DNA from 3 places in the Sphingobium sp. B2 genome. Region 1 is predicted to be linked to each of the others. Evidence: predicted binding sites of a transcription regulator. Region 1 holds the regulator's gene; each other region holds the start of a gene.
The links. Region 1 encodes LexA, which represses DNA repair genes until DNA is damaged. Its sites were predicted from a motif close to GTTCCNCNCTTGTTCT; they were not measured.

Region 1 (10,225 bases):
AACGGTGAACATCTCGGTCGGGAAGCCGATGGCCGACAGGATCACACCGGAATAGAAGTCCACATTGGGGAAGAGCTTCTTTTCGATGAAATAGGGATCGCTGAGCGCAATCTTTTCCAGTTCGCGCGCGACGTCGAACACCGGGTCGGTGACGCCCATCGTGCGCAGCACGTCCTCGGCGGTCTTTTGCATGACGGTCGCGCGGGGATCGTAATTCTTATACACGCGATGGCCAAAGCCCATCAGGCGGAACGGATCATCCTTGTTCTTGGCGCGGGCGATATATTCCGGAATACGATCGACAGTGCCGATTTCGCGGAGCATGTTGAGCGCGGCCTCGTTCGCGCCGCCATGCGCCGGACCCCACAGGCACGCAATGCCAGCCGCGATGCACGCGAAGGGATTGGCACCCGACGATCCCGCCAGACGAACGGTCGATGTCGAAGCATTCTGTTCATGGTCGGCATGGAGGATGAAAATCTTGTCCATGGCGTCCACGATCACGGGATCGGGAACATATTCTTCCGCCGGGACGGAGAAAGTCATGCGCAGGAAGTTGGCCGTATAGGACAGGTCGTTGCGCGGATAGACGAAGGGCTGACCCACCGAATATTTATACGCCATGGCCGCGATCGTGGGCATCTTGGCGATCAGGCGATGGCTGGCGATCCTGCGCTGCATCGGATCGTTGATGTCGGTCGAGTCATGATAAAAGGCCGACAGCGCGCCGACGACGCCGCACATGATCGCCATGGGATGCGCGTCACGACGGAAGCCGCGATAGAAGGTCGTGAGCTGTTCATTGACCATCGTGTGGCGCGTGATAGTACGGGTGAATTCGTCCAGTTCCTGGCTGGATGGCAGTTCGCCGTTCAGCAGCAGATAGCTGACTTCCATGAAGCTCGATGCTTCGGCCAGCTGGCCGATCGGATAGCCGCGGTGCAGCAGGACGCCTTCGTCACCGTCGATATAGGTCAGGCCGGATTCGCAGCTCGCGGTGGAGGTGAAACCGGGATCATAGGTAAACATGCCGGTGTTGGCGTAAAGCTTGCGCACATCGATGACCTGCGGACCGACCGAACCGTCCATGACGGCATAGTCCTTGGTCTCTCCTCCGACGGTCAAAGTGGCTTTGTTTTCCGACATATTGTTCTCCATTTATGCCATCAGCCAACCGATGCGTGCCCAACATCGGTCAGCCGTTCCAAGCTCCCCTCTTTCCCCAACAGGAAGAGGACATCAAAAATACCCGGCGAGACGGTGCGCCCGGTGAGTGCCGCCCGAAGCGGCTGCGCCACCTTGCCCAGCCCCAGGCCGGCATCCTCCGCCACGCGGCGAATTGCGTCCTCGATCGCTTCGACCGTCCATGTTTGAACTGGTCTCAAAGCGTCGGCTGTCTTGACCAGCAGCGCGCGCGCCGAGTCGTCTAGCAGAGCCAATGCCTTTTCGTCAAAATCCAGCGGGCAATTTTTGAACAGAAATTCGGCGCCCTCGGCAATTTCATTAAGCGTCTTGGCGCGCGGCTTGAGCGAGGGCATCGCGGCCGTCAATAGCGCCAGGCCCGTGTCCGGCAAGGCGCGATCCAGACGGGCGGCGACGCGCGGCGCGACCAGCGCGGCGAGACGGGCGTCATCCGCTTCGCGCAGATAATGGCCGTTCAGATTTTCCAGCTTCTTGATGTCGAAGCGCGAGGGCGATCGGCCGACGCCGCTGATGTCGAACAGCTCGATGGCACGGGCGATCGGGATAATCTCCTCGTCGCCATGGCCCCAGCCCAGTCGCAGCAGATAGTTGAGGACCGCTTCTGGGAGCATCCCCATATCGTCGCGATAGGCATCCACGCCCAGCGCCCCGTGGCGCTTGGACAATTTCGCGCCGTCCGATCCGTGGATCAGCGGGATATGGGCATAGACCGGCTCGTCCCAACCCATGGCGCGGATGATGCAAAGCTGGCGGAAGGCGTTGTTGAGATGATCGTCGCCGCGGATCACATGGGTGACGCCCATGTCATTATCGTCGACGACGACGGCCAGCATATAGGTGGGCGTACCGTCGGACCGCAGCAGGATCATATCGTCCAGTTCGGCATTCTGTACGACGACACGGCCCTGCACCGCGTCCTCGATCACCGTTTCGCCTTCGCGCGGGGCTTTCAGACGGATGACGAAAGGCGCACCTTCAGGCGCTTCTTCGGGCGAACGGTCGCGCCAGCGCCCGTCATAACGCATCGGCTGCTTGGCCGCGCGCTGCTGTTCGCGCAGTTCCGCCAGTTCTTCGGGCGTGGCATAGCATTTATAGGCGTGGCCGTTCGCCAGCATCGCGTTGGCGACTTCGGCGTGGCGCGGCGTGCGGGCGAATTGAAACACCGCCGGTTCATCGCCGCCCAGACCCAGCCAATCCAGCCCGTCGAAAATCGCCGCCACCGCTTCTTCGGTCGAGCGGGCGCGGTCGGTATCCTCGATCCGCAGCAGGAATTTGCCGCCATGGTGGCGGGCGAACAGCCAGTTGAACAAAGCGGTGCGCGCGCCTCCAATATGCAGGAACCCGGTTGGCGATGGCGCGAAACGGGTCACTACCGGCTTGTTCATTCCCGTTGCACTTGCCGTCATATTCGCTGACATTCGTCCTGCCTGTTCCATGAATGCGTCGCCCCCTAGCATGGCTTTTGAGCCACGACAAACCTCCCTTTGGTGGGGGGCTCCGGCGTGGTTGCGCGGGGCGTTTTCGCGGGTGGAAAGCTGGCTGGAGACGGAGCGCGAGCAAATTCCCCTATGGGTGCCGATCGCGCTGGGCGCGGGCATCGCTGCCTGGTTCCTGCTGCCCGACAGGGCCGGGTGGCTGGCCTTTTGCTGTGGTGCGCTGGCGCTCGCTTGCCTGGGGTCGCTGCTGCCCGATGGCGCGCGGCTGCGGCGCATGATCGTGGCGGGCGGAATGCTGGCCTGCATCGGATGCGCGCTGATATGGGGGAAAGCGGTGCTGTTGGGGCAGCCGCCGCTGGCGCGCGCTGTCTTTACCGTGGTGACGGGTGAAGTGATGGCGGTTCGGGCGGTTCCCGCGCAACAGATGGTGCGCGCCATGCTGCGTCCGGTCGACGCGCCGGGCCTGCCAGCCACGATCCGGGTCAACATAGCCGAGGCGGATGTTCCGGCCGGATTGGGCGAGGGGGCGGTGATCCGCTTTCGCGTCCGTTTAATGCCGCCAGCCCCGCCCAGCGTGCCGGGTGGCTATGATTTTGCCGCGCGTGCCTATTTTCAGGGGATTGGCGCGACCGGCAAGGCGCTCAAACCGATTGACGTCCTACGCCCGTCATCCGCGCCGCCGCCGCTGCGCGCGCGTTTGTTCGCGCATATTCGGGAGCAGGTGGACGGGCCGGCGCAGGGCATAGCCGTGGCGCTGGCGACGGGGGACCAGGGCGCGATTGCGGAGGCCGATGCCGAAGCGATGCGCCGTAGCGGGCTTGCCCATCTGCTCTCGATCAGCGGGTTGCATGTGACGGCGCTGATCGGCGCGGTGATTTTCCTGTTGATGCGGGTGATGGCGTTGAGCCAGCGAGCGGCGCTCGACTGGCCGCTGATGCTGATCGCGGCGGCGGGCGGGGCGCTGGCGGGGATTGGTTATACGCTGTTGACCGGGGCGGAGGTGCCGACGCTGCGGTCCTGCATCGCCGCGCTGCTGGTGCTGGGCGGGCTGGCGCTGGGGCGCGACGCGATCACGTTGCGGCTGGTCGCGGTGGGCGCGCTCATCGTCCTGGCCTTCTGGCCCGAAGCGATGACGGGGCCGAGTTTCCAGATGAGCTTTGCCGCCGTTACCGCGCTGGTTGCGCTGGCCGAGCATCCGCGTTTTCGCGCCTTGACCAGCGCGCGGGATGAGGGGTGGGCGCGCAGGGCGGGGCGCGTGCTGGCGGCAATGCTGATGACCGGCATTGTCGTCGAACTGGTGCTGATGCCGATCGCGCTGTTCCATTTTCACAAGGCCGGGATGCTGGGGGCGTTCGCCAATCTCGTCGCCATCCCGTTGACTACCTTTGTCGTGATGCCGCTGGAGGCGCTGGCGTTGCTGTTCGATCTTGTCGGACTGGGCGCCCTCTTCTGGTGGATGACCGCGCAGACGCTGAACCTGTTGCTGCTGGTCGCCCATGGCGTCGCCGCCAGTCCAATGGCGACAATGCTGACGCCGGCGGTGCCATCCTGGCTGTTCGCGCTGATGATCGGCGGGCTGCTCTGGTGTCTGTTGTGGCGCAGCGGGTGGCGCTGGCTGGGCCTTGGGCCAGTGGCGATCGGCGTGACCGGCGTGCTTTTGCTATCACCGCCCGATATTCTGGTGACGAGCGATGGCCGCCACGTCGCGGTGCGGACATCGACAGGCGGCATGGCACTGCTGCGCGCGGGCGCAGGCGATTATGTGCGCGACACGCTGGCGGAGAGCGCGGGCTATGACGGGCCGATCGAAGCGATGGCGGACCTGCGGCAGGCGCGCTGCTCGACGGATTTGTGCGCAGTGGGGATACAGGCGGGCGGGCGGCGCTGGCATGTGCTGGCCACCCGCAGCGACATGCTGGTCGAACGGGCCTTGTTCAGCCGGGAATGTGCCGCCGCCGACATCGTCATTGCCGATCGCGCGCTGCCACGTTGGTGTCGCCCGCGCTGGTTGAAGATCGACCGACGGATGCTGGCGCGAACCGGCGGCATTGCCATTGACCTGGACGATGCGCGGATCAGCACGGTGAGGATGGCGGGCGACGCTCATCCCTGGATCGTCGCACCGCGCCCTCGCCGTCACCCGTCATGGCGGCCTCAATTATAGCGGCGCAGCAGTCCCGCCAGCTTGCCCTGAATTCGCACCTGTCGCGGATCATAGATTTGCGGTTCATAGGCGCTGTTGGCGGGATCGAGCCGGACGCGCTGTCCTTCGCGGCGGAAATATTTGAGCGTCGCTTCCGCATCGTCGATCAGGGCGACGACGATCTGGCCTTCGCGGGCGACATCGGTGCGCTGGATCAGCGCAAAATCGCCGTCCAAAATTCCTGCCTCCATCATCGAATCGCCCGACACTTCCAGCGCATAATGATCGCCAGCCCCCAGCAGCGCGGCGGGGACGGACAGCATATTCTGCCCCTCCATCGCCTCGATCGGGACGCCGGCGGCAATACGGCCGTGCAGCGGGATTTCGATGACGTCATTGGCAGCGATCGGCAGGCTGGGCACCAGTTGCGGCTTGGCCGGAGCAACCGGCGCGGGGGCGCGGTGCATGGCGTCGGGGAGCTTCAACACCTCCAGCGCGCGGGCGCGATTGGGCAGGCGGCGGATGAAGCCGCGTTCCTCCAATGCATTGATCAGCCGGTGAATGCCGGACTTGGATCGCAGGTCGAGCGCATCCTTCATCTCCTCGAAAGAAGGGGATACGCCACCTTCCTCCAGCCGGGTCTGGATGAAACTCAGCAATTCCTGCTGCTTGAGGGTCAACATGCCTGCGGTCCTCCATGGAACGTATAAGGAACACATAGGAAACGGAAGGAGGCGAGTCAAGCGACCAACAACGGACCGGAAGCGGCGCATCTGGCCATGGGAACCGGGTTCAATCAAACGGTCGATCAGTCCGTCAGGGGCAGGATGGTGACGATGTCGCCTGCGGCGGCGATCGATGAACCGGCAGGGCGGACAATCAGGCAGTCGGCCATCGCCATAGCGGCCGTGGCGGCGCTGTCCTGCGACGTGACGGAGACGATCCCGGCCTCCCCCCGATAGGCGCGCAGATAATCGTCGCGATCGCCGGTCGCAGGTAGCGGCGCGGCAAGGCGCGCCTCGCTCAGGCGCGGGAGCGGCGCGGTCGATCCGGCGCGATGACGCACCAGCGGCAACAGGAACAGGGTCGCGGTGACAAAGGCAGAGACCGGATTGCCCGGCAGGCCCAAAAATACGGCATCGGCGATGGTACCGGCCATTAGCGGCTTGCCCGGTCGCATCCTGATCTTCCAGAAATCGAGCCTGCCCCCCGCCTGCGCGAAGGCAGGCCGGACCATGTCATGATCGCCGACGGATGCACCGCCGGTGGAGACGATGATGTCCGCCGCCGCCGCGCGTTTCAGCGCGGCGGTCATGGCGTCGAGATCATCGGGAACGATGCCCAGATCAACGACATCGCACGGCAGGCCTGCCAGCATCGCCGCCAGCATGGCCGCATTGGAAGAGGGCAGGCTGCCCGCCGGGGTCGGCGCGCCGGGCGGCACAAGTTCGTTGCCGGTTGAGATCAGCGCGACCGTGGGGCGGCGGCCGACCGGCAGCGTCCCATGGCCGCCCAGCACGGCAAGTGCGATGCGCGCGGGCGTAAGGGCGCTCCCGGCTGCCAGCAACAGTGCGTTCGTTGCAAAGTCCGACGCGGCCGGGCGGATGTTGCGCCCGACAGGCAAAAGATCGTCGCTGGCGGTCAGTCGGTCGCGCTCGCGGATGGCATTTTCCTGAATCAGGATCGTGTCTGCGCCAGCGGGCAGGGGCGCGCCGGTGAAGATGCGGCAGGCCTGTCCGGGCGCCAGCGGCGCAGGCACAGCGCCGCCAGCCGCGCTTTCGCCAGTGACCTGCCACGGCCCCGGCCATTCAGCGGCACGCACGGCATAGCCGTCCATCGCGGACAGATCGGCCCAGGGCTGGTTGCGCAGCGCCAGTAGGTCGCTGGCCAGCCAGCGTCCGTTGCAGGCGGCGACCGGTGCTGCTTCCGCTGGCAGCGGGCTCGCAAGGGCGAACAGGCGGGCCTGCGCCTCGGCGACGGGCAGCAGGCTCATGCCGCGCGCCAGTCGCCCGACTTGCCGCCGCTCTTGGCGATCAGGCGGACGTGGCCAATGACCATGCCCTTGTCGAGCGCCTTGGCCATGTCATAGATGGTGAGCAGCGCGACCGAGGCAGCGGTGAGCGCCTCCATTTCCACGCCCGTCTGGCCAGCGGTGCGCGCGGTGGCGGTGACGGTCACGCCGCTTTCGTCCAGATCGAAGTCGATATTCACGCTGCTCAGCGCGATCGGGTGACAAAGCGGGATGAGGTCGGCCGTGCGCTTGGCAGCCATGATCCCCGCGACCCGCGCGACCGCCAGCACGTCGCCCTTCTTGACCAGTCCCTGCGCAATCGCGGCAGCGGCATCGGCGATCATGTCGATCCGGCCACTTGCAATCGCTTCCCGCGCGGTCACCGCCTTGGCCGACACATCGACCATGCGCGCCGCGCCGCCCGCGTCGAGATGGGTAAGGCCCGTCATGCGCCGGTCAGAAGGCTGCGCGTCGCCGCCTCGACATCGGCCTGCCGCATCAGCGTTTCGCCAACCAGGAAGCAGCGCACGCCATGATCGGCCATGGCGGTCAGGTCGGCATGGCTGCCAAGGCCGCTTTCGGCGACGAAGGTGTAACCGGCAGGCGCCTTGCCCACCAGTTCATAGGTGCGGGCGAAATCGACGCTGAAATCGCGCAGGTCGCGATTGTTGACGCCGATCAGGCGGGATCGCAGCTTGAGCGCGCGCTCCATTTCCGCCTCGTCATGCACTTCGATCAGCGCGTCCATGCCAAGCCCAAGCGCTGCATCCTCAATCTCTGCCATCTGCTTGTCGTCAAGGGCGGCGACGATGATCAGGATCGCGTCGGCCCCCAGCGACCGGCTTTCCAAAATCTGCCAGGGATCGACGATGAAATCCTTGCGCAGCACGGGAAGCGGGCAGGCGGAGCGGGCCGCCATCAGATAATTGTCATGACCCTGAAAATAGGGTTCGTCCGTCAGTACCGACAGGCAGGCCGCGCCGCCAGCGGCATAGGCCTGCGCATGGGCGGGGGGATCGAAATCTTCGCGGATCAGCCCCTTGGACGGGCTGGCTTTCTTGATCTCCGCAATCAGGCCGAAGCCGGAACGGGATGCGTCGTCCAGCGCCTTGCGAAAGCCGCGCGGGGGCGTCTGTTCGCTGGCGCGGGCGTGGAGCGACGACAGCGATGTCGCGGCCTTGCGCCGAGCGACATCCTCGCGCTTGAAATCGCAAATCTCGATCAGCTTGTTGGTCATTGATAGGCTATCCAGCAATTGAGCAGGGCATTGGCAAGGCCACGGTCGATCGTCTCGGCCGCTTCCTCCACGCCCTCCTTAAGGTCCGCAACCGCGTCGGCCACGACAAGGGCGGCTGCGGCGTTGAGCAGCACGGCGTCACGATAGGCGCCCGGTTCGCCCAGCAACAGCGCGCGCAAGGCGGCGGCGTTATGCGCTGCGTCGCCGCCCCGGATCGCATCGACCGGGGCAGTGGAGAGGCCCAGATCGGCAGCGGACAGGCGATGCATGGCAACGACGCCATGGCCCGCGACTTCGGCAATGTCGTTGCCGCCTGCCAGCGACAGTTCGTCCAGCCCTTCATCGCCCGACACGATCATGGCCCGGTCGACGCCCAGTTCGGCAAGCGCCTGCGCATAGATGGGGACATAGGCGGGGCGCGCGATGCCGACCAGTTGGCGGCGTACGCCGGCCGGGTTGGCGAGCGGTCCCATCAGGTTGAAGATGGTCCGTTCGCCGATCGCCTTGCGGATCGGGCCGAGCCGCTTGAGCGCGGGATGGTAATTTTGCGCGAAGAGGAAGCAGATGCCGATCTCCGCCAGTGTCTTTTCGGCGCTGGCCGCCGCCCGGTCCAGGTCGAGCCCAAGCGCTTCGAGCGTGTCGGCTGCACCCGCCTTGGAAGATGCCGCGCGATTACCATGCTTGGCGACGGGGACGCCAGCGGCTGCGACGACCAGCGACACGGCGGTCGAGACATTAAGGGTATGATGGCCATCGCCCCCGGTGCCGCACACGTCGATCGCGCCTGCCGGGGCGGTGACCGGGATCATCCGGGCGCGCATGGCCCGCGCGGCAGCCGCGATTTCGATCGCGGTTTCGCCGCGCCGGGCCATGGTGACGAGAAAGGCGGCGATGTCCGCGTCGGGAAGATCGGCGTCGAACAGCACGTCGAAGGCGCGGGCGGCGGCCTGCGCATCAAGCGGACTGGAAGGATCGGGCAGGCTGGTCATCGCGCTTGCCTTAATCATCAGCGGGGTAGTGAGTCGAGGGGGAGCGACGGCAATTTTGCGTGCGGGGGCCAGTCGCTCGGCCAAACCCCGACCTTGCAATCGGTCGTCGCCCCGCTATGAACCGCGACATTCGCAAGGACCCGGTGAAATTCCGGGTGGCTATTCCGGCCGCCGATCCGCCGGACAACATCACGCATGTTCATACGCCAGTGCCTCTAGTCCGGCGCGATATGCCCTGATGTGGAATTTTCAGATGACAGATTTTTTGACACGCTATCGCCAGCAATGGTTCAGTGACGGACAGGCTGCGCGTCGGGACGTCATGGCGGGTATCGTCGTTGCGCTCGCCCTCATTCCCGAAGCGATCGGATTTTCGATCATCGCTGGCGTCGATCCGCGTGTCGGCCTCTATGCCTCGGTCGTCATTGCGATGGTCGTGGCCTTTACCGGCGGTCGGCCAGGCATGATCTCAGCCGCCACGGCTGCGGTTGCCGTGCTGGTGATGCCGCTGGTGCGCGACCATGGGGTCGAATATCTGTTCGCCGCGACCATCGTGATGGGCATTGTCCAGATCATTGCGGGGCTGTTGCGGCTGGACCTGCTCATGCAGTTCGTGTCCCGGTCGGTGATTACCGGGTTCGTCAATGCGCTGGCGATCCTGATCTTCCTGGCGCAATTGCCGCAATTGACCAATGTCGGCTGGGAAACTTACGCAATGATCGCGGGCGGCCTTGCGATCATCTATCTTTTGCCACGCCTGACCAGGGCCGTCCCATCGCCGCTGGTCGCCATATTGGCGTTGAGCGCAATCAGCATCGGCATGGGCCTGTCCGTCAACACCGTCGGCGACATGGGCAAGTTGCCGGAAGGGTTGCCCAGCTTTGCCTTTCCCATGGTGCCATTCACGCTCGAAACCTTGCAGATCATCTTGCCATATGGGCTGACGATGGCGGCTGTCGGCCTGCTCGAATCGCTGCTGACGGCGCAGATCGTCGATGACATGACTGATACCGACAGTGACAAGCGGCGCGAATGTGCAGGGCAGGGGAGCGCCAACATCGTCGCGGCGCTGTTTGGCGGCATGGGCGGCTGCGCGATGATTGGCCAGTCGGTGATCAATGTGACATCGGGCGGGCGCGGTCGTCTTTCCACCTTTGTATCGGGCGCATTCCTTCTCTTTTTGCTGGCGGTGCTGGGGCCATTTGT
Region 2 (10,225 bases), on a different contig from region 1:
GATCCGGTACAGCCGCTCCTCCCCAACCCTGTTCCCCAATATGTCTACGAGCGCTGCCACATCAGCCCTGGGCGTCTCGCCCAGGTGCGAGATGGTGCGCAGCCCAAGCGGCTCGGTCTGGGGTGCGCACAGCGCCATTTTCTCGACCCCAAAGCCAGGATCGACCGTCTCGATCCGGTCGCAGAGCAGCCGTCCCATCTGTTTCGGGTCGCGGCCTGGCTTGGAAAGCCCTGCCCGGATCGCCTCGATCCGGTTGTCGACGCGATGAAAGCGCAGGTCCAGCCGTCGCGCCCCTACACCTGCCTCCTCCAGTTGCTGGCACAGCGCGTCGACCAGCTTATGCGTATAGCGCGCCAGGGTTTCGGGCGCGCCGATGGGCTCGGCAAAATGGCGCTCCACCTCAATGGCCTCCGGCGGCAATACCGGCTCGAAAGGTTCGGACACGCGGCCATAGACCTGGTCGAGCCGCAGGCCCGGCCCGGATCCGAAGCGCAGCGCGAGCGAGGCGCGCGGCATGGCCTCGAGATCAGCGATCGTCTCCAGACCCAGTTGGCTCAATGCGCTGACGATAGCCCGGTCGAGGCGCAGTGCGCCAAGCGGCAGATCAGCAATCGCCTGCTCAAGGTCGAGCGGATCGATGACGCGCAGCGGCTCGGTGCCATAGCGCGCGAGCGCATGTGCGGCGCCATAGGCGGGCGCACACACGGCACGCCCTGTGGTTTCCACCTCGGCCAACCGCTGCGCCATGTCCTTGAGCAGGCCCATGACGCCGCCATAGGCATGAGCGGCGCCGGTGATGTCGAGCATCAGCCCGTCGGGCGGGTCGACCGCTATGATCGGCGCATAGCGGCGAAGCGACCAGACTGCCAGACGCTCCAGGCCTTCCCGGTCCGCCTGTGGCTCGGCATCGATGATGATGAGGTCGGGCAGCAATGCCCGAGCTTGGGTAACGGCCATGCCTGCATCCAGACCGATCGTGCGCGCGGCGGCGTTCGCCGCAGTGACCACCCGGCGCTGCCCTTCCATGCCAGCGAGGATCAGCGGCGCGTCAGGAGGCGGCGCGCTGCGCCCAAGCCTGCGACGCAGCCGATCCGTCGGCCAGGTCGGCAGGAAGAGCGAGACAACCTGTCGCATCGCAGGCTTCCACCAGAAAATCGGCGCTCTCTCCTGCCCGGCACCGTATGAGCTCGACAAACCAGCGATGCCGACCAACCCCCGGCACCGGCAAGGGTTCAGACGGAACGGCCGTCACCCGCCATCGCGTCGCGGCCGCCGTTGGCTGGCCAAAGTCCGATGCCTCGGCCAAGCGCCGCCAGCGCCGGATCGCGATTCCAAGAGTGCCGCTGCTCTCGGCCGCCAGTTGGAGGCGCCGCGAGGACGTCATCGACAGGCGGGCGAGTTCCGCGACCACGCCCCCAAGGCCACCATGACGCAATCCCTCCTCGAAACAGGCAAGCACAGCCGTTTCATCGCGAGCTTCCACATAGATGACACGATCGGGATCAAGCCCGGCTTGCGCGACCGCGGGCGCAAACAGGTCCGGCTCAGTCATGCACCACAGAATGCTGCCGCCCACCCGTGCGAGAATGCCGGCGGTGAACAACGCAGCGGCCGCGCCATCGGTCACCCCCTGCGCGCCGCCCGCCACTTCATGTAGCGCGCCCAGCGCCAGACCCCCGCCCGGTAATTTGGCGTCGACCATCTCCAGCCCAAATGGCAAAACCTCTTTGCGCCGACGTTCCGTGCCCTCGATATCGGCAATCTGGGCGCGCAAGGCAGCAACATGGGGGCGCGCCCCTCTTTCCATCATCGAAGGGCCTCCTTCTGGCTCGCGGTTGGATTCGTTCCTATTTTGTTCTATACAGGGCCCAAGTCAACGGGGCGGCGCTAAACAGGCGCATGCTCGGTGATACGCTTCTGAAACAAGGCAGGAAAACCCATGGTCTCGCAGCGAAAAAAATTAAGCCTCAAGCAGGGAGCGGACGGCGCTGAAGAGCCATTGGTCCTCCAGCCTTCGACCGAATCGGAGCGCGACTCGCAAATTGGCGGCTCATCATCCAAACCATGATTCCGAGCTTGTCACCGACGATGAAATTCCCTCGTAAGGAGGCTGCAGCATGACGCCGCGCATCATCGCCATTGAAGGCATAGATAGCCTGCCGCCCGGCGAGGCAACGCAGCTTCGCGTTGCCCAGCAGACGCTCAAATTGAGCCTTGGATCAGCAGTTCAGGACAGCGATCAGACGGGCGATCCCGATCTTGCGGTCATTGGCATATCGATGGGCCTGGCCTGCATTATCGAGCAGCCGCCTGAATTGCCGAGAGGGGAAAGCCTGCGCAAAGGCACCCAGACCTATAGCAAGATGCTCGGGCATCACGCCCAGACTCCACGCTTGGCCTTTGAAGAAACCGGCAACCACCCGATCGATGGTCTGCTCGACCGTTGCAAGTCTGTCGCCGACGACGGCCAGAAGCCCGATTGATCGGCCCCATGTCGAGATTGCATTGCATGGCTGCGGGAATGGGCTGGGTTGCCGCGCATTTTAGCGCCCATATGCCCGCCCCGATCGAGCTTCCACCCGAGACCACCGAAGGTGCCCACGGGCTGGTGGTTTTCGAGAATGAGGGTCGGCGGATCATGCGCGGCGTAACATGGGGATTTCGCCGCATGACGCAGGAAATGCGCGAGCGCGGTGAAGAGCCAGGAAGGATCGGACTGGTCGCTGATCTCACCAATCCCATGTGGGATAAGATGGTGGCAGATCCGCGCTATCGCTGCCTGATCGTGATGACCCATTTTGCCAACCCCGACGGGCCACCTGGCGGCCGCACACGGACATGGTTTTCCTTAAAGCGCCAGCCGATCATGGCCTGGGCCGGCTGCTGTCGGAACATGCCGGATCAGGGACCTGTCTATGCCGGCATGACGATGCCTGCCAATGAAGCCATTTTGGGGACAAACGATCGGATGCCCCTGTTGCTCGACTCTCACGAATATGCCGCCTGGCTGCACGGCCCGATCGAGAGCGTGATCGGATTTCAATATCGGGCGCCCTTCGCTGCCGAGCGGTTCCGCGTCGAAACGACCCAAGATCTATGGAGAAGCCGCCAGTTGCCCCCCTCGGCTGACAACCAGATGGCGTTGCTATGACCATGGCAGATGCCCAGCAAATCGACCTATTCGCGCCGCTCCTTATCCCCGGCCTTGACTATGCCGCCGGCTTTTTGAGCAAGGCTGAGGAAGCGGACCTGATCGAACACGTCAATGCGGCGCCGCTCACGCCATTTCGGTTTCAGCAATGGACCGGCAAACGGCTCACTTATAGCTATGGCTGGACCTATGATTTTGAAAATGGTCATTTCGGCCCGACCGACCCTATGCCCGACTGGCTGCTCCCCATCCGAGACCGGGCTGCGCATTTCGCCGACCTTGCGCCGGAACTGCTGGTCCAGGCCCTCCTCATCCGCTACGATATAGGTGCAGGCATCGGGTGGCACCGTGACCGCCCGGTGTTCGACCGGGTCATTGGCATCTCGCTTGGCGCGGGTGCACCCATGCGCTTCAGGCGGCGGGCCAAAAGTGGATTTGACCGCAGGACGGTGGCGCTTGCGCCGCGATCCATCTACCAGCTGTCAGGAGCGGTCCGGCAGGAATGGGAACATAGCATCGCGGAGATGGAAGTGCCCCGCTGGTCGATCACCTTCCGCAGTCTAAAAGCTGGGCGCGATGGAGCATGACGCCATGTCGGGCGTTGGGACGTCTGCAAAGGAGAGATCGTGATCATGCCCGCTACGTCCAAAGCTCAGCAAAAAGCCGCAGGCGCGGCATTGTCCGCCAAGCGCGGCGAAACACCCAAATCGAAACTCAAAGGCGCGTCGAAAGAGATGGAGAAATCCATGTCCGAAAAACAGCTTGAAACGTTCGCTGCGACGAAGAGGAAAAAGCTTCCTGAGCGAAAAGACTGATCCGTCGGCTTATCCGGTAACCCCGGATGGTCGCTATTTCGTGGTGCGCGGGCGATTATGGCGGGCGACCAATCCGGCCTTGAACGAGGATGCGCGCCATCGGCTTGTCCAGCAGCTCATGGACGCGCGTCGTGATGTGGGATCAGCCAAGCGCGCAGGGAACATAGCAGGGGAGCAAGAGGCGCGGGTCCGGGTCGATGCTGCCAAGCGGGAGCTCGGCGAGCGGGGGGCGGTCTGGTGGGAAGATGGCGCTCGCGATTTTAACCGGCATCTCGCCCGCAATACGCCGTACGCCGAGTGGTTTGCAGCAGTCGATATCAAGGACAGCTGAGCCGATTGCAAATGCTGCAAGTGGCAGTTCTCTCTTCGCATTTGCGAACTCTAGCGCCCAATGCCACATCTACCCTGCCTTTCAGGCATCCTCTCCTAAAACTCAATAAGGTCGGCCGATTGAGGACCGACCTTCTTTTTTGGCTTACAGCCCAGGCCTTGACGGTCAGTTGCCTTCCTCTCCCTGTTGACCGCCACGGCCACCTGCCAGCGCTTCATCCCTGTCCCGGCGCGCCGTCGCCCGGGCCATCTTCTATCTGGTCTTTCTCCTTGTCAGCGATGGGCTAAGGTCCCGGTGCGGCCTGGTCCTGAATATTCTGCTCGCTGACACGCTTTTTTCAGCATTCGGCTTCTGCTCGGGGTGTGGCTCTTCCATTGTCTGCTCCTATTGCGTTTCACCTTTGCTCAAGGGCGAACGGGGCGGGGCGCCTTGCTTCGTTCCGAGCAGGCGGCCTGCCTGATCAGGTCGGCTTCTTCGCTCTGGGGCGGCTTGGCTTTTCTCCAAGCTCAATCCAGACCGGCGCATGGTCGCTGCTTTTCTCCCACCCGCGCGGCGCTCTGTCCACCTCCGCCGCAATCAGTCGCGCCTTTGCCTTCGCGTTCAACAGGAGATGATCGATGCGAAGGCCCGCATCGCGATCGAAGGCAAAGCGCAGATATTTCCAAAAAGTGTAGATAGTCTCGTCAGGGTGCAGACATCGCAGGGCATCCGTCCAGCCCTGATCGAGCAACCGCTGATAGGCCGCGCGGACTTCGGGCGCGAACAAAGCGTCGTCTCGCCAGCGGTCTGGCGCATAAACGTCGAGTTCTGTCGGCATGACATTATAGTCGCCCGCGATCACAACCGGCGCGTCCAGATCAATAAGCGTAGCAAGATGGTCGTGCAGCCGATCAAGCCATCGCAGCTTGAAATCATATTTTGGCCCGGGTCGGGGATTGCCGTTGGGAAGATAGAGGCCGGCAATAAGCACACCGCCGACCGCTGCCTCGATATACCGGCTCTGTTCGTCATGCAGGTCGCCCGGCAGAGCGCGCCGCGTTTCGTGGATTTCGCCCACGCGGCTGAGGATCGCCACGCCATTCCATCGGCTCTGGCCATGCCAGATCGCGTCATAGCCTGCATCGCGAATGGCCGCCGCGGGAAATTTTTCCTGCGGTGCTTTCAATTCCTGGAGCGTGACGATGTCCGGTTCTGCTTCGCCAAGCCAACGCAGCAGGACGGGAAGACGCCCGTTCACCCCATTCACATTATAGGTTGCGATCTTCACAAGTCCGGCAGGATCTGGTCGGCCCGCCCCCAATTTGCCAGGTTCCTGGACCCCGCTCGCTGCACCATTTCCGCCGCATCGCCGATATGCCAATGGGCTGCACTATCAAGATCGCGCAGTTCGTCCCATGTCAGCGGCACAGCGATCGGGGCGAAGGGCCTCGACCGCGCACTATATGGCATGACGGCGGTCGCACCGCGCTGATTGCGCAAATAGTCGATGAATATCCTGCCCGAGCGCCTGGCCTTTGCGAGCGCAGCGGTAAATCGATCGGGATCAGCCTGCGACAGGGCCAACGCGAAGCGATGGGCAAAGTCCTTGAGCTGCGGCCATTCCGCCGTTGGTGTCAGCGGGGCGATCACATGAATTCCTTTGCCGCCTGTCACCATCGGAAAGGTTACAAGCCCCATCTGCCCCAGCACATCGTGCAGGTGAAGCGCCGCAGCGACAACATCCTTGAATTCCAGCCCATCATCCGGGTCGAGATCGAACACCAGGCGATCAGCCTTTTCGACATCCTCGATCCGCGCGCCCCAGCCATGAAACTCGATCGTGCCCATCTGGACGCATGTGAGGAGGCCATCAGCGGAATCCACAAACAGATAGGGTTCTTCATGGCCATCCTTCTCCAGGATCACGACCTGCTTGACACTCTCGCCAAAACTTCCGGCATCATGCTTCTGGAAGAAGCAGTTTTTGTCGCGCCCCTGCGGGCATCGCACAAGGCTGACGGGTCGGCTTCCCGCCCATGGCAGCATGATATCTGCCACAGCCTCATAATAATCCGCCATTTCACCCTTTGTGAGCTTGCCTTCTGGAAATATCACCCTGTCCCTGTTGCTGATCTTGACGCCGCTTGTCCCGGCCGGTCGCACCGCGGTCATCACAGGCGCCTCGACCTCCAGCACGACAGCCTCGGGCTTCTTGTCCTCGCGCAAGCCCAGATAGCTTGAATGCCGCAGCACACCCTCTTTAGTGAACTCGATATAGGCGATTTCGGCGACGAGTCTGGGCTTGATCCAGGTCGCCCCGCGAACGGCAGCCCGCGGCGCATCGAGAGTTGGCGCCTTCTGCGCAAGCGGCGTCATGAGCGCCATCAACCGCTCGACCTCCTCCGCGCTAAAGCCGGTTCCGACTTTACCGGCGTAACGCAGCTTTCCCTTCTCATGTACGCCCAGCAGAAGCGCACGGAAACCGCGCTGCTTGTCCGAGGGAGTCCAGCCCACGATGACGAATTCCTGTCGACGAATGCATTTAGTCTTTACCCAGGAGCCCGATCGCGAACCCGTGTAGCGCGCGTCGATGCGTTTGGAGATGACGCCCTCCAGCCCGGCGCCGCAAAAACTGTCGAACAGCTGCTCGCCCTTCCCGACGATGTGGTCCGAATAGCGGATATGCCCCCGGCCCTCGCCGATCAGCTTTGCCAATTTCTCCTTACGCTCGAGCAGGGGTCGACCGCTAAGGTCTTCGCCGTCAAGCCCCAGAAGATCAAAAGCCATATAGTCGATTTTACCCGGATCGCTCTTTAGCGCCGTTTGAAGAGCCTGGAAGCTCGTCCGCCCGTCAGGCAGGATCACGACAGCCTCGCCATCGATAAGCGCGCTGCGGGCACGCAGCGTCACCGCGTCTGCAAGGATGCCGGCAAACCGATCGGACCAGTCGAGGCCCGACCTTGTATAGGCCCTCCCGTCTCCGCCACCGACCGCCAACAGGATGCGATAGCCGTCATATTTCAGTTCATGGACCCACCGATCTCCCGCGGGAACATGGTCGACCAACGTCGCCAGCTGTACAGGTTGAAACGGAGGTAGTGTCCCTTTACCCCTCCCGCCTGCCTTCGTTGCTCTTGCTGCAACGGGCGCAGCAGCGGGCTTGGCGGTGGAGCCGCGCGGCGACTTCCGCTTGGGCACGGGCTTTCCGGCTGCGATCTCTTCCATGGTCCGCCCGGTGTCGACGCTGGTGAGATGAGTGCCGACAAGATCGTCCGAACCACCTGCAAAGACATCGCTTACCTTGCGAAGAATCCAGTTTTCACCCTTTTCCTTGCCGCGGGGCTTCAAGCGAAACAGGATCCATTCGCCCTTCATGCGTCGGCCATGAAGAATGAAGTGAAGATGCCCTTGCGGCAATGTCTTGCGCGGATCTTTTCCGGCGACCGGCTCCCAGGTGCCATTGTCCCACAGCATGACCGTGCCGCCGCCATATTCGCCCTTGGGAATCGTGCCTTCGAAGCGCGCATAGTCGAGGGGATGGTCCTCCGTACGGACCGCAAGCCGCTTGTCATCCGGGTTCGCGCTTGGCCCCCGGGTAACGGCCCAGCTAAGGAGGACCCCGTTCAGCTCAAGCCTGAAATCATAATGGAGACGGGACGCTGCATGTTTCTGCACGACGAACCCATTGCCAACTGTCGCGAGGCTTGCGCCGGACGGCTCCTTTGTTCGCGTGAAATCCCGCTTCGCACGATAGAGTGCGAGACTGTCGTCCATTTTCCGTTTCGAAACCCTGGCCATGTCGATCTTCCACGCTATCGCCGATCAACCTGTGGTAAGCGCAAGTCGTTCCACCTCATCAGCTAACGACTTTACGCGTTTCACGCGTCGCCATTGCCGCGCACACCTCGCCGCTTTCACGCTCTATCAGGTCCTGCGAGCAAAGATGTTGAAAAGGCGCCCTTCGCCTAGCCGGGCTCATGCGATAACCGAGCATCGCGGTCAGGCGGGCAGTGATGCAAAGCGGATCATTTGTCTGAAGCAATATCTAGCGCGAAGCGGTAGCTGGTCTGCTTGAACTTGCGCGCGCGGAAGAAATTATGGGCGTTGCTGATCTCGATATCGCTCATGGCTTCTATTCGACTGCAGCCCGCTTGGCGAAGCGCGGCGCATGCTTCGTCCATCAAGGCACTTCCGACCCCCTGCCGTCGCTGGCCCTTGTCCACCAACAAGTGGGTTATACGACCGATGAGGCCATGCTGCAGCGTCTGGACGCTGGTCCAGCTGCAGCTGCCGACAATCTTGCCTTTCTCAGCGACGCATGTCCCGCCTCCAGCCTTGCGTAGCTTCTCAAGATTGCGCGCAATACTCAGTTCGTCCGTTTTGACGGTTACAAGCTGGCGCAGCAACGCCGACAATCCTGCCGCATCTGACGGTTTGGCGATGCGTATTTCAAGGGTGGCGCAGGTCGGCTCAGCGTCGCAGGCCTCGGCTTGTCGATCATGCTTCTTTGTAGTCGCGGGCGTTTTGGCGCGTTTGCGCGTCGCTGGCTTGGCATTTTTTTTGGAGACTTGCGAGACATGGCGCTTCGCGTTCGCTGCGGCCGAGGCCGCCCCTTCGGACCCTGGCGACCTTGTCTTGACTGCGGTCCGGCGCCGGGGCCGAATGACTGGTTCATTCTCCTGTCCTTCATTCTGTACGCGCACTCTGACTGGACCCGACGATCGGGCGGGCGTTGCTTCCGCCGATGCTTTCCACGTGTTGGTGGCCCCCTGTCGCAGATATGCCTCGATATCCTCTGGGGAAGCGGTCAGCCCCTTCTCGCTAACGCCGAGCAGAGCCTTGCCCTGGGCATCAGTCAATCCGAATTTCCCATAGTCGCCGCTTCCTGGCTTGCGTTTACGCGACTTCAAAAGCTTGAGGCCGCGATGGTCGGCCATGTCCCGGAGCTTCTCGTCGATGGGTTGATCCGTCATGATGCGATAACCTCCCGATCATGCGCTGGTTCAAAGAGCGCACCGTTAGCAACCGATCAACCCAGGTGCGAAAAGGTGCGCTAGGCACTCGTTGACGCGGAACCGTCTGGCTATCCAGACGCTCGAACAGCATGCGCGCCAGACGTCTCAACTCCTCCATGATCGACCGGATCGCTTATGACGAGGATCGACACATCCTCGTCATCACCTTCCGCGACACAGGCAAATATTTATATCATGATGTTCCAGTCTCTACCTTCAAGGCCTTTTGCGAGGCACCGTCGGCCGGTGCCTTTTTCAATGTGCATGTGAAGGATCAGTTCGATTGCAGCCGCGACCCGGAGAGGAAGCGCTTTGGACCGAACGCCTGAGCGCTGTTCAGGCATCTCCCAGAGCGCGATAGACGGACATGAGGCGACGACCCGCTAGCGCACGGGCACGCGGTGACCGGATTGTCTCCTCATTGGTCTCGTGCAGCATCGTGATCATGTCGAGCAATTCCTGCCGAGCCATGCCGGTCTCCAGCATGTGCGTGCCGATCAGCGCCACAAGATTGCTCCATAATGTGATGGATGCTTCGGCAAAGGCTGTATCGCTCTCATCATCCTCGCTGCGCAGAGAATTATCGTTCACCGCGTCAAGCCCGCTTCCTGGCAGGGGTCTTGCGCGCTGGCTTCGCTACCGATTTTGTCGCGCCCTTGGCGGGCGCTTTACTCGGCGCCTTCTTAGTTGTTGTCTTGGCCTTGCCGGCACTCCCGCCCGCAGGACCGATCGATTTCTTGAGGGCTGCCATCAGGTCAACGACATTGCTGCCGCGCGGGTCGGAACCGCCATCGTCATCGCTGTCGATATTGCGGGTCTTACCCTTTTTCTTGCGCTCGATCAGATCCTTCAATGCATCGACATAGCGATCGTGAAATTCGCTCGCATCGAATTTGCCTGTCTTCTTGTCGATAAGCGTGGCGGCAAGATCGAG
Region 3 (10,225 bases), 1.8 Mb from region 1:
ATGACCGACACGCTCCCCTATGCCGAAGTGATTGGCGACCCGATCACGCACAGCAAATCGCCGCTGATCCATAATTTCTGGCTGAAGGCGCTGGATATAGAGGCGGAGTATCGCAAGACGCATGTGACGCCCGACGGGCTGGCCGCCTATTTCCTGCAACGGCGCGCCGATCCCGACTGGCTGGGTTGCAATGTCACCCTTCCGCACAAGATTGCGGTGATGGACTATACCGACGATCCGGGCGGGGTGCGCGCGCGGATCGGGGCGATGAATACGATCGCCAGCGAAACCGGCGGGCCGCTGATCGGCACCAATACCGATGCGGGCGGCTTCCTCCAGCCCCTGCTGCGCGACAAATGGAAAGGGCAGAGCGCCGTGCTGATCGGCGCGGGCGGCGCGGCGCGGGCGATCCTGTTTGCGCTGTCGAGCCTGGGCGTGGCCGACCTGACCGTCATGGTGCGCGATGTCGCCAAGGGGCAGGCCTTGTTCGACCGGGCGGGGCTGAAAGGTCGTGTCATCGGCATGACCGATCCGCTGCCCGCCTGCGACCTGCTGGTCAACAGCACGTCGCTGGGGATGGTCGGCCAGCCGGTGCTGGACCTGGACCTCACCCCCCTGCCCGCCAGCGCGACCGTTTACGACATTGTCTATGCGCCGCTCGAAACGGATTTGCTGAAGGCGGCGCGGGCGCAGGGTCTCAAGACACTCGACGGGCTGGAAATGCTGATCGGGCAGGCGGCGCTGGCCTTTGACATCTTCTTCGATGCGCAGGCACCGCGCGAGCTGGACGAGCAATTGCGCGCGTTGCTGCTGGCGGCGGACTGACGGATAGCGTCATGAAGATTTACGGCCTGACCGGATCGATCGGCATGGGCAAGTCCGCGGTCGCCGCGATGTTCCGGCGAGAGGGCGTGCCCCTGTTCGATGCCGATGCGGAAGTCCATCGGCTGCAAGGGCCGGGCGGCGCGCTGATTCCCGCGATCGAGGCGCGCTTTCCCGGCACGACCGGACCCGATGGCGTGGACCGGGCGAAACTGGGCGCGGCGGTCTTTGGCCACCCCCATGAACTCAGGGCGCTGGAAGCGATCGTCCATCCGGCGGTGCAGGCGGCGCGGCGCAGGTTCCTGCAACGGCACCGCTCGCGCCGTTTCGTGATTCTCGATGTACCTCTGCTGTTCGAGACCCATGGGCACAAGCGGCTGGCCGGTGTCATCGTCGTCACCGCGCCGGCGTGGAAACAGCGCAAGCGGGTGCTGGCGCGGCCGGGCATGACGCCCGCCAAATTCCGCCGGATCGTCCATCTCCAGACCCCCGACGCGGAAAAAAGGCGGCGGGCCGATCATATCATCCACACCGGCACGACCTTTACCCAGACTCGCGCGCAGGTGCGGCGTCTGGTCGCTTGCCTTGGGGCAAAGATAGGCCGATAAGGGTTTGCCCAAGAGTCGATATGAAGAGGGCGATGCGCGAGATTATTTTCGATACCGAAACGACCGGATTCGATCCGGCCTCCGGCGACCGACTGGTCGAGATCGGCTGCATCGAACTGATCAATCGCGTGCCAAGCGGGCGGACCTTCCATGCCTATTACAACCCGCAGCGCGACATGCCTGCGGCGGCCGAGGCGGTGCATGGCCTGTCGTCGATTTTCCTGAAGGACAAGCCGCTGTTCGCCAGCGGCGTGGACGAACTGCTCGCCTTTCTGGAGGATAGCCCGCTGGTCGCGCATAATGCGCGCTTCGATTTCGGCTTCCTGAACCATGAATTGCGGCTGTGCGGGCGGCCCGACGTGTCGATGACGCGGATGATCGACACGGTGGCGATCGCCCGGACGCTGCATCCGGGCGCCAAGCACAGCCTGGACGCGCTCTGCACCCGCTACGGCATCGATCGCAGCCATCGCATCAAGCATGGCGCGCTGCTGGACGCCGAATTGCTGGCGCAGCTTTACATCGAACTGACCGGCGGCCGTCAGATCGGCCTGGGTCTTGCACAGGAGGAGGAAAAAGCAGCCATCGACGGGGAACTTGGCGCTGGCGCCATGGTTCGCCCTGTTCGTCCCGCGCGCGTTTTTGCAGCGAGCGCGGCGGAGCTGGAACGGCATGGCAGGTTCATCGCGACCCTGGACAAGCCGATCTGGCTGGAGGAGGCGCAGGCGGGCTGACACAAAAGCCCGTGCCCGTGCCTCCAGTTTATCCGGGCCGCTTCCTGCGACCCGGCAAGAATAAGGAGAAGGCATATGGATATTCGTGTTTCCGGGCATCAGGTCGACACGGGCGATGCGCTCAAGCAGCATGTCGCAGACCGCATGGAGGCGATGGCCGAGAAATATTTTTCCCGCACGATTTCGGCCCATGTGACCTTTCGACCCGCGCCGCACGGCGCCTTCCACTGCGACATCATCTGTCATGTGATGACCGGCCTGATCCTGAAGGGAGCAGGCGAGGCGCAGGAGGCGCATCCGTCCTTTGACCAGGCGGCGGACCGGATCGAAAAGCAGCTGCGCCGCTATATGCGCCGCCTGAAGGACCGGCACAGCCAGGCCAGTGCGGCCGAAGCGCAGCGGGTCAGCAGCTTGAGCGTCGATGATATTGACGGGGCGGGCTACACCATCTTCGCCTCGCCCGCGGACGAGCAGGAGGAGGTCGAGGATTCCCCGCTGATCGTTGCGGAAACGCGCGTCGATATTCCCGAAGCCAGCGTGTCCGACGCGGTGATGATGCTGGACCTGCGCAACACCAATGCGCTGCTGTTCGTCAATGCCGGCACCGCGGCCTACAACATGGTCTATCGTCGCCATGACGGGACCATCGGTTGGGTCGAACCGCGCATGACGGCGCGCTGAACCAGCCAGTCGCCATGGGCCGCCTGTTGACCTGATGGTGCAGGCGGCTTATGGGGCCGGGCTTTCTATTCCCCGATCACCGCGCATCTAGACCCCAGGCTGAGCGCGGCTCGGCTGGTTCGGACAGACCATGGTTGATTTCCACGACATCGTTTCAGCGGACGCGCTCGCCACCGGCCTGACGGTAAACGGCAAGAAGCAGTTGTTCCAGAAGATCGCGACGCTCGCGGCCTGCGCCTATGGGTTGGACGCCGACGAGGTTGGCGACGCCCTGTTCGAGCGGGAGCGGCTGGGTTCGACCGGATTTGGCGGCGGTGTCGCCATTCCCCATGCCAAGATTGCCGGGTTGGACCGGATGTGCGGGCTGGTCGTGCTGCTTGATCCGCCAGTGCCGTTCGATGCGGTCGACGATGCGCCGGTCGATATCGTCTTTGCGCTGCTGTCGCCGGTCGATAGCGGAGCGGAACATCTCAAGACGCTGGCGCGGGTCTCGCGCTATCTGCGTGACGACAATCAGGTCGCGCGGTTGCGCGGGGCCAAGTCGGACGCGGCGCTGCATGCGCTGCTGGCCGGTGGCGGGGCGCGTGACGCTGCCTGAGTCAGGCACGCCCGCAAGCGGCGAGACCGCGCATTTCCGTGCGCTGGAAAATCTCTATCGCTCTGCGCCGATCAACCGGCTGTTCCGGTCGGATATCGCGATTCAGGAACCGGGGCGTTGCATCATCGATTTCGATGTCGATGAAAGCCAGTTTCATGCCGCCGGGGCGGTCCACGGCACCGTCTATTTCAAGATGCTGGACGATGCGGCCTTTTACGCGGCCAACAGCCTGGTCAGTGACCGATTCCTGCTGACCACCGCGTTCAACCTGCTGTTCACCAGGCCGATCGCGCCCGGTCGGATTCGGGCCGAGGGACGGTGGATCAGTGGCAAGCGCCGCGTCTATGTGGCCGAGGCCAGCCTGATCGATTCCGATGGCGAGGAGGTCGGGCGCGGCACTGGCACCTTCATGCGGTCGCAATTCCCGCTGTCATCGCTGCCGGGATATGGTGGCTGAGTCGCAGGGTGGCGCGCGGCTGACCAGCGCGATCCTGGTCAATGCGCTGGTGCGGCGCACCAATGCGGCTGGCGGCTTTGCCACGATCATCGTCAAGGGCGACGAAACGAGCGGCGTCATATTGGTTCAAGCCCTTGAAAAGGGAAAAGAAACTGGTTTGTTCGAGCGTGTATCGAACTTTGCCGGCGGCTATGCGTTGATGCGCTGTGGACCGTCCCCGGAGGATGGCCCGGAGGCGCTCGCCACCTATGTGGCGCGTCGGCGCAGGTCGGACCCCGACCTGTGGATAATCGAACTCGATATCCCGGAAGCAGAACGGTTCGCCGCTGAAACGATCTGCTGATCGTTGACTTAGTGCAATGGTCCGTGCAGAGGCCCCGCCAACGCTGAACGCGCAGGTTGCTGCATTCGTCCAAGGGGGGCGGATTTGGTAAACACGCAGACGGGGGGCGGCCAGACGTCAAGGAATATGGGTATAAGACGACGTCCAAGGCCAAGAACCGCACGTTTTTGAGTCATAATGAGTTTTCGATTGAGGGCCGCGATCATCGTGGCATTTGCGCTGTCCGCTACAGCGGCGGTGACCGCTTCCGACATGTCGATCGCCGGTGAGTCGATCCATTCGGTAGCCTCCCTGTCCAGCGGCGACGCGCCGACGACAGCGCCTGCGGCCGCACAGAAGCCCGCAATCACTTTTGCCGCGCCGCGCGAAATCGTGCAGCCGCTGGCTTCGGCCTCCAAGGCCGATCTGACCTATTCCACCGAATCCGACATGCAGGCGAGCAGCCTGGCCGCGCTGGTCGACGCCCATGGCGACGCCGAAGCCGTGGACGGCGACATGAAATGCCTGGCCGGAGCGGTCTATTTCGAATCCAAGGGCGAAAGCCTGGAAGGCCAGCTGGCCGTGGCACGGGTGATCATCAACCGCGCCAAATCGGGCCGCTTTGCCGACAGCCTGTGCGGCGTCGTCTATCAGCCCAGCCAGTTCAGCTTCGTGCGCGGGCATGGGATGCCGCCGATCCGCATGGAAAGCAACGCCTGGCGCGAGGCCGTCGCCATCGCCCAGATCGCCATGGACGACAGCTGGAACAGCCGGGCCGAAGGCGCCCTGTTCTTCCACGCCCGCCGCGTTTCGCCGGGCTGGGGCAAGGCCAAGCTGGCGATGATCGACAATCATATCTTCTATCGTTGAGCGACGGCGCGCGATTGGCGCGCTTCCTTTGGGGTGGATCATGAAAAGAAGGCCGGTTCGGGTTCTACCGAATCGGCCTTTTCTTTTGTTCCTGACTTGTTCTAAAGTCGCGCCATGAGTAGCGCCCCGATCGAAAGCTGTTCCCCCCTGACCGACGGCACCGCGCTGGCGGTGGCGCGGGGGACGTTGCGGCTGTTTTTCCGCCACGACATGAGCGGCATAATGGAAGTGCCGCTGCCCAACGGGCGGCGCGCCGACATCATGGCGATCGACGGGGCGGGGCGGCTGACGATCGTGGAGATCAAGTGCAGCCGGGCGGATTTGCTGGGCGACATGAAATGGCCCGATTATTTCGACTATTGCGACCGCTATTATTGGGCAGTGCCTATGGGGTTCGACCTGTCGCTGTTCGACAGTGAATCGCTGTGGCCCGCGCGCACCGGCCTGATCGTCGCGGATCAATATGACGCCGAACTGGTCCGTCCCGCGCCGATCGAGCCATTGGCCGCGGCCCGGCGCAAGGCGGAGACATTACGCTTCGCCCGGCGGGCGGCGCGGCGGCTGACGGCGATCAACGATCCCGATCATGCGGCGGAGATCGGCTGGTAGGCCGGGCTTTAGCTCAGAATACCGGACCCTGCACCGGGCCTTTGGGCGTCGTGCTGGTCTTGGCGGCGGCGAGCGCTTCGGCAAGGCCGGGCGTGCGGTTGTCCCGGTTGGCATAGTCGCGGGCGGACATGCCGGCGATGGAATCGCGCTTGTCGGGATCGGCCCCCTGCGCTACGAGCAGCCGGACCAGCCCCAGATCGCGCAGTTGCACCGCGCGGATCAGCGGGGTTTCGCCGCTACCATTGGTCTTGTCCACCTGCGCGCCGCGCGCGATCAGCGTGCGGGCGCCCTCTTCGAACCGGCCCTGCACCGCCTTCATCAGCGGGGTGTTGCCTTCATTGTCGGTCAGATTGGGGTTCGCCCCCTTGGCCAGCATGAAGGCGAGCCAGGTGGCGTCGCGCCGGGCGATGATGATGTGCAGCGCGGTCTCACCCGATGTGACGTCGCGGCTGTTGACCACGGTGGAGCCGGGCTTTTGCAGCAAGTCTGTGACCTTCTGCCCGTCGGCATCCTTCACGGCCTTCAGGAAATTATAATTGTCGGAAAATTGTGCCTGCGCGGCGACCGGGGACAGCAGCGCCAGCGTCAATGCGGCGGCGCGCCCCAGACCCATCCATGCGCTCAACCCGGTCTTGCTCATCATCTGCCCCGTATCATTTGCAAATCGGCCCATAGCAAGGCATGGCTGGCGGCACCATGAACAAAGCAAAGATTGCGATCGCCCTGCCGCTGCTGGCCCTGCTGGCTGCGTGCAATATGGGGACGGACGGGAACGCATCAAGCGGCGATAGCGCGCAGGGCGAACTGGCGGGCGCGCGGATCGGCGCGCCTTTCACCCTGACCGATCAGGATGGCAAGCCCAGAAGCTGGGACGATTTCAAGGGCCAGTATCGCCTGGTCTATTTCGGTTACACCTATTGCCCGGATGTCTGCCCGGTCGACCTGCAACGCATCATGCAGGCGTTCAGCCAGTTCGAAAAGGCGCAGCCGGCGCTGGCGGCGAAGGTCCAGCCGATCTTCATCAGCGTCGATCCGGCGCGCGATACCCCCGCGGTCCTCAAACCCTATGTCGCGGCTTTCCACCCGCGCCTCATCGGCCTGACCGGCACGCCGGAGCAGATCGCCAGGGTCGCCAAGGATTTCGTCGTCCTCTACAATGTGGAGGGTAAGCCGGGGGACAAGGATTATCTGGTCAGCCACAGCCGCACGCCATATCTGTTCGATCCCGACGGCAAGCCGGTTGCGCTGGTCCCGGTCGATGATCCGGGCACGCCGGACGTGGACGAAGGCGCGCCGGACAAGGTGCTGGCTGCCCTCAGGAAATGGGTGAAATAGGGCTTGGACTTCTGGGAAAAGCCTCTCCACACGCTGGATGCCGCCCAGTGGGAGGCATTGTGCGACGGGTGCGGAAAATGCTGCCTGCACAAGGCGGAGGATGAGGATACGGGGCATATCTACCCCACCAATGTCGCCTGCCGCCTGCTCGACCGCCATAGCGGCCAATGCACCAGCTACAGGAACCGCCGCAAATTCGTGCCCGATTGCGTGCGGCTGACCCCGGCCAAGGTGAAGCAGATCAGCTGGCTGCCGCGCACCTGCGCCTATCGCCTGCGCGAGGCGGGCGAGCCGTTGCCCGACTGGCATTATCTGGTCTGCGGCGATCGGGAAGCGGTGCATCGCGCGCAGGAATCGGTGCGCGGCTGGACCGTGGCGGAGGCGGAAGCGGGCGACCTGGAGAATCATCTTGTCGACCGGGACATCTGATCCCGACGTCGCGATCCTGATCGACGGCGTGGCGATGCCGGTGCGGGTGCGCCGGTCCGCACGGGCGCGCGCCTACCGGCTGACGATCGACGGCGCGCGCGGCGAATTGCGCCTGTCGATGCCGGTGCGGGCGAACCTGAAGCGCGCGCTGGGCTGGGCGCAGCAGCATGAAGGCTGGGTGCGCACGCAAATGGCGGCGCAACCGGCGATCACCCTGCTGGACGATGGCGCGACATTTCCGCTTGAGGGACGGGACGTCCGCATCTGCTGGATCGAGGGTGCGTCGCGTACGATCCGGCTGGCGGACGACCGGCTGATGCTGGGCGGGGCGGCGGAGTCGGTCAGCGCGCGGGTGCAGCGCTGGCTGGTGGCGCGGGCGCGGGCGGTGCTGGAGACCGAAACGACGGAACTGGCGCGCGAACATGGCCTGATCGTCGCGTCGGTGGGCGTGGGCGATCCGCGCAGCCGCTGGGGCAGTTGCACTTCGTCCGGTGCGATCCGCTATAGCTGGCGGCTGATCCTCTGCCCGCCCGATGTACGCCGGTCGACCGTGGCGCATGAACTGGCGCATCTGCTGCATATGGATCATAGCGCGGCCTTTCACGCGGCGCATGCGCGAATCCTTGGGGCGGACCCCCGGCCTGCACGGGCGTGGCTGCGCACCAACGGGGCGGGGCTGCACCGCTATCGGGCCTGAGCCGATGGCGCGCCGGAAACGCTATCTGACCGCCACCATGGCGGACGGCTATGTCAAGACGATCGGGCCGACGGCGGACCCCTTCACCCATTATTGGCGGATCGTCGCGGTGCTGGACAATGGCAAGACGGAAGTGTTCTGGGGCCATGTGCGCTCGCTCGCCGAGGCGAAGAAGAAGCGTGGGGCAGCGGAGGACGGCGCGCGGATGCGGGGCTGGAAAAGCTATGCGTTCGAGATTGCGGAACTGGTGGAGACGGAGACAGCGCCTAAACCCGTTCGTGTCGAGCGAAGTCGAGAAACGTAGCGCACAGGTTTCTCGACTTCGCTCGACACGAACGGGTTTAGGCCTGTCTCTTATACACATCTAGATGTGTATAAGAGACAGGATCCATATGCAGCAGATGCTGTCCCTTATACACATCTAGATGTGTATAAGAGACAGGTGCGCTACGTTTCTCGACTTCGCTCGAAACGAACGGAGTTGGGTGTTTCTATCCCCGATGCGGCCACACCCCTGATCCGTCGGCGGCGCATGCATGGGCCGCGTCGCGGGGATAGGGCAGGCCGCAGGCTCGGCAGGTCACATAGTCGCCAACCTTGAGGCCATGGCCCACCGCCACCCGTTCATCGAACACATAGCAATCCCCCTGCCAGCGGCTATCGCCTTCGGGCATTTCCTCCAGATAGCGCAGGATTCCGCCCTTCAGGTGGAAGACATCGTCGAAACCGCGCGACTTGACCAGGGCGGTGGATTTTTCGCAGCGTATGCCGCCGGTGCAGAACATCGCGATCTTGGGACTGCGCCCCTGTGCCTTCAGGTCGGCGGCGAACGCGTCGAACCAGCCGGGAAAGTCGCGAAAGGCGCGGGTGCCGGGGTCGATGGCGCGATCGAAGGTGCCGACCGCGACTTCATAGGCGTTGCGCGTGTCGATGACGATCGTGTCGGGATCAGCGATCAGCGCGTTCCAGTCGGCGGGGTCAAGATGGGTGCCGGCCTGGTTCGCCGGATCAAGATCGCCCACGCCCAGCGTCACGATCTCCCGCTTTACCTTCACCTTCATCCGGGCGAAGGGCGCGGCCTGCGCGGTTGCATATTTGACGTCCAGATCGGCGCAGCCGGGCAACTGGCGCAGATGATCGATCAAGGCCGTAATCGCGTCCGCACGGCCAGCGACCGTGCCGTTAATCCCTTCGCCCGCGACGATCAGCGTGCCGCGCATGTCGAGCGCCCCACAGAGGGTGCGCAGATCCGCCGCGATGCCCTGGGGATCATCGAAGGTGGCGAAGCGATAGAGGGCGGCGACGGTGAAAGGCGCGGTATCGGACATGGCGGCGCTATAGGCGTTCATCGGCCCTCTTGAAAGCGGGACTGCATCGGCGCATAGCCGGGCCATGGTTCCCCTTTCGTTCGCTGGTGAGGCGTTTCTGGCGCTGCCGCAGGCTGCGCTCTTCTGGCCCGCGCGCGCGGCCTTGCTGGTCGCCGACCTGCATTTCGAGAAAGCGAGCTGGTATGCGCGCTTCGGCCAGTTCCTGCCGCCCCATGACAGCGAGGCGACGCTGGACCTGATCGAGGGGCTGGTGGCGCAGACGGGCGCACGGTCGGTCTGGTCGCTGGGCGACAGTTTTCACGATGCAGATGGCGCCGCGCGGCTGGACCCGCGCGCGCGCGAACGGCTGGTTTCCCTTACGGAAAGGCTGGACTGGACCTGGATTACAGGTAATCATGACGTCGGCGTGGCGGACATGCCGGGAGGACGCAGGCTGGTCGAGGCGGAACTGGGCGGGATCATCCTGCGCCATGAAGCGCAACCGGACGATCCACGGCCTGAAATCTCCGGCCATTTCCACCCGAAATTCCGCCTGTCGGTGCGTGGACGCCATGTCGCGCGCCGCTGCTTCGTGGAGTCGTCGACAAAGCTGATTCTACCCGCGCTGGGCGCGCTGACGGGAGGGCTGGATGCGGGTCATGGAGAGATTCGGCGGGTGGTGGGACCGGGTGCGAGCGCTTTGGTCCCTGTTTCTGACCGATTGTTACGCTTTCCGTTATCGTAAAGAAACGCTAC

Region 2: FE851_RS19005 (ImuA family protein) is a predicted target of LexA. The motif match lies at 1,844-1,859, and genes of this name have one in related genera.
Region 3: FE851_RS14860 (MmcB family DNA repair protein) is a predicted target of LexA. The motif match lies at 5,180-5,195, and genes of this name have one in related genera.

The regions. Positions count from the first base shown of each region.
Region 1 is NZ_VDBZ01000001.1:1,198,411-1,208,635, forward strand. It holds gene FE851_RS05910 (citrate synthase) at 1-1,146, opposite strand, end outside; gene gltX (glutamate--tRNA ligase) at 1,167-2,609, opposite strand; gene FE851_RS05920 (ComEC/Rec2 family competence protein) at 2,659-4,803, shown strand; gene lexA (transcriptional repressor LexA) at 4,794-5,465, opposite strand; gene FE851_RS05930 (molybdopterin molybdotransferase MoeA) at 5,591-6,775, opposite strand; gene moaC (cyclic pyranopterin monophosphate synthase MoaC) at 6,772-7,242, opposite strand; gene trpC (indole-3-glycerol phosphate synthase TrpC) at 7,239-8,030, opposite strand; gene trpD (anthranilate phosphoribosyltransferase) at 8,027-9,019, opposite strand; sul1 at 9,153-9,208, shown strand; gene FE851_RS05950 (SulP family inorganic anion transporter) at 9,273-10,225, shown strand, end outside.
Region 2 is NZ_VDBZ01000003.1:143,508-153,732, forward strand. It holds gene FE851_RS19000 (Y-family DNA polymerase) at 1-1,134, opposite strand, end outside; gene FE851_RS19005 (ImuA family protein) at 1,049-1,810, opposite strand; gene FE851_RS19010 (hypothetical protein) at 2,118-2,483, shown strand; gene FE851_RS19015 (SOS response-associated peptidase family protein) at 2,492-3,151, shown strand; gene FE851_RS19020 (alpha-ketoglutarate-dependent dioxygenase AlkB) at 3,148-3,738, shown strand; gene FE851_RS19025 (DUF3008 family protein) at 3,784-3,966, shown strand; gene FE851_RS19030 (hypothetical protein) at 4,046-4,297, shown strand; gene xth (exodeoxyribonuclease III) at 4,758-5,564, opposite strand; gene ligD (DNA ligase D) at 5,561-8,074, opposite strand; gene FE851_RS19045 (GNAT family N-acetyltransferase) at 8,302-9,213, opposite strand; gene FE851_RS19050 (KTSC domain-containing protein) at 9,381-9,620, shown strand; gene FE851_RS19055 (hypothetical protein) at 9,628-9,882, opposite strand; gene FE851_RS19060 (Ku protein) at 9,887-10,225, opposite strand, start outside.
Region 3 is NZ_VDBZ01000001.1:3,028,824-3,039,048, reverse strand. It holds gene FE851_RS14905 (Maf family protein) at 1-4, shown strand, start outside; gene aroE (shikimate dehydrogenase) at 1-825, shown strand; gene coaE (dephospho-CoA kinase) at 837-1,430, shown strand; gene dnaQ (DNA polymerase III subunit epsilon) at 1,463-2,164, shown strand; gene hpf (ribosome hibernation-promoting factor, HPF/YfiA family) at 2,240-2,845, shown strand; gene FE851_RS14880 (PTS sugar transporter subunit IIA) at 2,976-3,443, shown strand; gene FE851_RS14875 (PaaI family thioesterase) at 3,403-3,900, shown strand; gene FE851_RS14870 (DUF1491 family protein) at 3,890-4,243, shown strand; gene FE851_RS14865 (cell wall hydrolase) at 4,421-5,092, shown strand; gene FE851_RS14860 (MmcB family DNA repair protein) at 5,207-5,701, shown strand; gene FE851_RS14855 (ankyrin repeat domain-containing protein) at 5,715-6,341, opposite strand; gene FE851_RS14850 (SCO family protein) at 6,383-7,036, shown strand; gene FE851_RS14845 (YcgN family cysteine cluster protein) at 7,040-7,465, shown strand; gene FE851_RS14840 (M48 family metallopeptidase) at 7,446-8,162, shown strand; gene FE851_RS14835 (hypothetical protein) at 8,167-8,466, shown strand; gene FE851_RS14830 (rhodanese-related sulfurtransferase) at 8,654-9,511, opposite strand; gene pdeM (ligase-associated DNA damage response endonuclease PdeM) at 9,555-10,214, shown strand.